Regions from separate parts of the Symbiopectobacterium purcellii genome, predicted to be linked through region 2. Evidence: predicted binding sites of a transcription regulator. Region 2 holds the regulator's gene; the other holds the start of a gene.
The links. The regulator PhoB, encoded in region 2, activates phosphate uptake and scavenging genes when phosphate is short. The targets are predictions, from matches to a motif close to CTGTCATAAAACTGNCNNAT.
Positions count from the first base shown of each region.

Region 1: a site for PhoB is predicted at 1,686-1,705, ahead of pstS (phosphate ABC transporter substrate-binding protein PstS). Genes of this name have one in related genera too.

Region 1 is NZ_CP081864.1:4,915,709-4,918,852, forward strand. It holds gene K6K13_RS22860 (LysE family translocator) at 12-623, opposite strand; gene K6K13_RS22865 (LysR family transcriptional regulator) at 691-1,620, shown strand; gene pstS (phosphate ABC transporter substrate-binding protein PstS) at 1,815-2,858, shown strand; gene pstC (phosphate ABC transporter permease PstC) at 2,981-3,144, shown strand, end outside.
Region 2 is NZ_CP081864.1:3,985,652-3,988,795, reverse strand. It holds gene sbcD (exonuclease subunit SbcD) at 1-553, opposite strand, end outside; gene phoB (phosphate response regulator transcription factor PhoB) at 1,023-1,712, shown strand; gene phoR (phosphate regulon sensor histidine kinase PhoR) at 1,779-3,101, shown strand; gene K6K13_RS18560 (PstS family phosphate ABC transporter substrate-binding protein) at 3,114-3,144, shown strand, end outside.

The DNA of each region.
Region 1 (3,144 bases), 930 kb from region 2:
CGTGTTGGTGGTTACCTGCGCGCTAAAGCCAACAACACCCCTAATCCCACCAAGACGCCGCCAAAGGTTCTGTCGATCCAATGACGCACGTCGAGCAGCCGTTCACGGATTGCACCTGAAGAGAAGAACAGGGCGACCAGACAAAACCATGAGATGTGCGCTACGGAGATAAAAATACCGTAACCGATTTGCACCGCCAACGGTGTCTGTCGGCTTACTACCTGCATAAACAGGCTGATGATGAATATTGTTGTTTTCGGGTTTAATACATTGGTGAGAAAGCCGGTGCGTAGCGCTATCCCATCGGAAACCGAGGCGATACCGGTATCGGGCTGAGCGCTGGTGGGGTTGGCACGTAACATTTTCACGCCGAGCCAAATGAGGTATGCCGCGCCAATCAGTTTGATCATGTTAAACAGCCAAAGCGATTGCTGAATGATAAAGCCAATGCCTATAAGGGTGTAGCTCACATGGACCAGAATGCCGCCACCGATCCCGATAGCCGTTAAGATTCCCGCGCGGCGCGACAGCATCAGGCTATTGCGTGTCACCATGGCAAAATCAGGCCCCGGGCTAATAACGGCAAACAGTGTTATTGTGAATACAGCGAGATACTCGACCATAGATAACCTTTTTTAACATTAAATTATATATCAACATGCTATGCAAACGATGTAGGGATAACTAACGATGATTTCTGACAGCAATGGTGAGCTAGACTCACCATTAGCGCTAAATCAAACCCGCCTTCCTTCACTGATAGCCTTGCGCTGCTTTGAGGCCGCTGCACGGTTTGAGAACTTCACGCGTGCTGCCGAAGCGTTACATCTTACGCACGGTGCAATTAGTCGTGCGGTGCGTATGCTGGAGGATGATTTAGGGGTCGCGCTGTTTGAACGGCGCAGTCGCCGCGTTTTTCTGACGCAAGCAGGCCGTACGCTGGCGCAGGCGGTAAATGAAGTGTTGGCGGTCATGCAGCGCGCCACCAGTGAACTGCGTGCCAGCGCGCGTCAGCAACGGCGCTGGGTGGTGTCATGTGAACCCACTCTGCTGATGCGTTGGCTCATTCCCCGTTGGCCAGCGTTTCAGGCAAAATATCCGGATCGGGATATTCATCTGGTTGCTGGCGGAGGGGCTTTTTCATTTAATTCTGGCATTGATTTGGCCATTCGGCGCGATGATTTCCCGTTACCTGACGGTTACCATGCAGAATACCTGTTCAGTGAAAAAGTCGGGCCGGTTTGCCGGCCTGATAACGTGACTGACTGGTTTTCTCCCGCGGAAAACGGATTGTCATTGCGAACCGTTGCGCCACGTTTACACAGCCGCACGCGTTTAAGTGCCTGGCAAACATGGAGTGTGGTCACGCAACACCCACTGCATGACAATAGCGGACAAACCTTCGAGCATTTTTATTTCAGCTTACAGGCTGCCGTTGCCGGATTAGGGGTCGCCATTGGGCCGTGGCAATTGGTCAGAGATGATATCGCCAGTGGGGTTCTGGCCGCACCGCTGGGATTTGTCGAGGAGGGCTCCTGTTACTGTCTGCTATCGCCCTCCCCATTATTTCCTGATACTTTTCAGGCAGATTTATTGGCCTGGTTGCGTGCTATGGCCTGAATCAACGCCGCGCGCGTTCAGGTAAAATGCCGCGTTTAATGCAATTGCTCGTGAACAAACTTTGTATGTCATAAAACTGTCACATTAAATACATTTTACTGTCATGTAATTGTCCTATTTTTCCTCCTGCGAACTACACTCTGATCAATAAAGAATCTGGGTCGACACCTTTAAAAAATCCCACAGGAGGGATTATGAAACTGATGCGTACCACGATTGCCGGTCTCGTTATGGCAACCTTCTCCCTGACGGCGGTCAACGCCTCAGCTGCCGTTAACCTTACCGGTGCAGGTGCTACGTTCCCAGCGCCGGTCTACGCCAAGTGGGCAGACTCTTACCAGAAAGAAACGGGCAATAAAGTTAACTATCAAGGTATTGGTTCTTCTGGCGGCGTTAAGCAGATTCAAGCAAAAACCGTTGATTTCGGTGCATCTGATGCACCACTGGCTGATGAAAAGCTGGCTGAAGATGGCCTGTTCCAGTTCCCTACCGTAATCGGTGGTGTGGTATTGGCGGTAAACGTCCCGGGTATTAAATCTGGCGAACTGACGCTGGATGGTAAAACGTTGGGTGATATCTACCTGGGTAAAATCAAAAAATGGAATGATGCGGCCATTACTAAACTGAACCCGGGCGTTAAACTGCCGGATCAGGATATCGCCGTCGTTCGTCGCGCTGATGGTTCCGGTACCTCTTTCGTGTTCACCAGCTATCTGGCGAAAGTGAACGCTGAATGGAAAGAGAAAATTGGTGCTGGTTCTACGGTTAACTGGCCGACCGGTCTGGGCGGTAAAGGTAACGACGGTATTGCCGCATTCGTTCAGCGTCTGCCAGGCTCAATCGGTTATGTTGAATACGCTTATGCCAAGCAGAATAACCTGGCTTACACCAAGCTGATTTCTGCCGACGGTAAAGCCGTTCAACCGACAGGCCAATCATTCAGTAACGCGGCCAAGGGCATCGACTGGAGCAAATCTTTTGCTCAGGACCTGACCAACCAGCACGGTGCTGACGCATGGCCAATAACCTCTACTACCTTCATTCTGGTTCACCAGAAACAAGACAAACCAGAGCAGGGCGCTGAAGTGCTGAAGTTCTTTGACTGGGCGTTCAAGAAAGGCGGTGAGCAAGCGGTAGCGCTGGATTACGCTACGTTGCCAACCGAAGTGGTTGAGCAAATTCGTGCCGCATGGAAAACCAGTGTAAAAGACAGCAGCGGTAACGCGCTGTTTAAATAAGCATTGAAACGCTATGCAAGCCCTTGTGCGGTTAACAAGGCACTGACATAAGTTATGGCGGATGGGCGGGAAGCCCGTCCGCCTTTGCCTGTCAAATGATTAACACTGAAGAAGAGAGCCCTATGGCTGAGTATAAGCCAACCATGAAAGCCCCCGGAAAGCTGGGCGACGTCATCTTTAGCGCATTGGTGAGATTCTCCGCGCTGCTGACGCTGCTGCTGCTGGGTGGCATCATCGTATCGCTGATCGTGGCATCCTGGCCGAGCATTGAGAAGTTTGGCTTTGC
Region 2 (3,144 bases):
TCGGCAGGGGTACTGCTAGCGTGTCGCGTAAATCGCAGGCGTGCTGGTAGCATTGCGCGTAATGTTCGCTGATGGCGTCCTGCAAGGCGACCTGTTTTTCCACGCCGGATTGACCTGCCAGGCTGCGCAGGATGTCGCGTGGGCGTAGGAAAGGGATGGCGCACAGAATTGCGCCGGGCACACCTTGACGGGTATTGAGTGCAAATACCTGCTGCGTTGCATCCTCGGTGACGTTGGCGATAACACGGGTATTGAGGCACGCCAGCAGGTCCCGTGATTCATTCAGGGTCGCCACCGCATCGTGATTTCCGGCCAGCAACACCAACTGGCACCCGGTGGTGCGCAAAGCTACCACAAACCGGTTGAGCATCTCGCGTGCGTAACTCGGCGGCGCACCGTTATCAAAGATATCACCGGCCACAATCAGCGCATCGACCTGATGGTCGGTTATCTGCTCGATGAGCCAGTCGAGAAACGCTTGATGCTCAGGTGCGCGGCTTTTAGTATAAAAATATTGGCCAAGATGCCAGTCTGCGGTGTGAATGATACGCATGGCGTTTCCTGTTAGACGTGCTATCGCGTGTAGGGCGATTATACCCTAAATAATTCGCGTTGCAGGAAGGCGGTAAATGAACGAATCCCGATGAGCTTACTCAGGTAAGTGATGCGGGTGACAAATCTGCAGGGAGCAGATTTGAACGCCGTGTGCGGCGGCCTCGTAAGAGGTGAGGCCCAGGGATGGGCCGAATAATGAATGCAGCCAACGCATCTGCAACGTGCAGTATGACGGGTATAAGCAGTGAGGGCGGAGACTGTCGTTATCACCGTGAAAATTTTGGAAACAACTGCTAAACAGGGTGTTACCTTCAATGTGGGTTTTCATAAATCTGTCATAAAACTGACGCATACTGCTTTCGCCCACAGAAGATAAGCCGCTCAGGCACCTTTTAGGTAAAGTGGGCAATGGTGAGATTTCGTTATTGTTGACGCGTTTCATACGCTGACTAACGGCAGGATGAACAATGGCAAGACGCATACTGGTCGTAGAAGATGAAGCGCCGATTCGTGAAATGGTGTGCTTCGTGTTAGAGCAAAACGGCTATCAGTCCGTTGAAGCGGAAGATTATGACAGCGCCGTGACGCGTTTGTCCGAGCCCTATCCGGATTTGGTGCTGCTGGACTGGATGCTGCCAGGAGGCTCGGGGTTGCAGTTTATCAAGCACATGAAGCGCGAAGCGCTGACGCGGGATATCCCGGTTATGATGTTGACGGCGCGTGGAGAAGAGGAAGATCGCGTGCGTGGGCTTGAGGTTGGTGCGGATGATTACATCACCAAGCCGTTCTCGCCTAAAGAATTGGTCGCACGCATCAAGGCGGTGATGCGCCGTATTTCACCGATGGCGGTGGAAGAGGTGATCGAAATGCGGGGGCTGAGCCTAGACCCAACCTCGCATCGCGTTACCACCGAACAGCACGCACTGGAGATGGGGCCGACCGAATTCAAGCTGCTGCATTTCTTTATGACGCACGCTGAGCGTGTATACAGCCGCGAGCAGTTGCTCAATAACGTTTGGGGAACTAACGTTTATGTTGAGGATCGTACTGTGGACGTGCATATTCGTCGCTTGCGCAAGGCGCTGGAAACCAGCGGACACGATAAAATGGTGCAAACGGTCCGGGGAACGGGGTACCGTTTTTCTACGCGTTATTGATGTGCGTGTGAGCCATAGCGTGCGCGACATCGTGGCTGAATACCGCCAAAGCGGAGAATTTTTAACGTGTTAGAACGTCTTTCGTGGAAAAAGCTGGCATCGGAGCTGGCTTTTTTTTGCTTGCCCGCCCTGCTGCTGGGATTGATTTTCGGCTACCTGCCCTGGTTTATGCTGGCGGCTGTGCTGGTGGTACTTGGCTGGAATTATTACAACCAGCTTAAGCTCTCCTACTGGCTGTGGGTCGATCGCAGTATGACGCCACCACCCGGACGCTGGAGCTGGGAGCCGCTGTTTTACGGGCTGTACCAAATGCAGCTGCGTAATCGGCGGCGGCGGCGTGAGCTGGCTTTGCTGATCAAACGTTTTCGCAGCGGTGCCGAGTCGCTACCCGACGGCGTGGTGATCACTACCGAAGAGGGCACCATTATCTGGTGCAACGGCTTGTCCCAGCATTTGCTCAGCCTGCGTTGGCCTGAAGATAACGGCCAGAATATCCTCAATTTGTTGCGCTATCCCGAGTTCACCCAATACATGCGCCAGCAGGATTTCACCCGCGCCTTGACCCTGCAATTGATCAATGCTCACCATGTTGAATTCCGTGTTATGCCTTACTCGGAAGGGCAATTGTTGATGGTGGTGCGCGACATCACCCAGATGCACCAACTGGAAGGGGCACGGCGTAATTTCTTTGCCAACGTCAGCCATGAATTACGCACTCCGCTCACTGTGCTGCAAGGCTATCTGGAGATGATGCAGGACGATTCGCTGGACGGTGCCTTACGCAGCAAAGCACTCTCGACCATGCAGGAGCAGACGCGGCGCATGGACGGGTTGGTGAAACAGTTGCTCACGTTATCGAAAATCGAAGCGGCGGCACCGATCAATCTGTCGGAAAAGGTCGATGTGCCACGTATGCTGCGCATACTGCAACGTGAAGCTCAGACGCTGAGCCAGGAGCGTCATGAAATTGTGTTTCGCATCAACGATGGGTTGAGCGTTTATGGCAATGAAGAGCAGTTGCACAGCGCCTTCTCCAATCTGGTGTACAACGCGGTTAATCACACGCCGGATGGCACGCGCATTGAAGTGTGCTGGCAAAAAATCAGCCAAGGCGCGCAATTTCAGGTCAGCGATAATGGTCCTGGTATCGCCGCCGAGCATATCCCTCGCCTGACGGAGCGTTTTTACCGCGTGGACAAAGCCCGATCGCGCCAAACGGGTGGCAGCGGATTGGGGCTTGCCATCGTCAAGCATGCGCTCAGCCATCATGATTCGCGGTTGGAGATCCTCAGTGAACCCGGTGCCGGAGCACGTTTTATGTTTACGCTTCCTAACCGGTTGATTGTCCCTGCCTCTCTGTCGGAGAATAGCACCACCCCTTCGGCTTGATGGATATGACCTATGATGCCAGCCCCGCGTTTTTCGGGTTTAT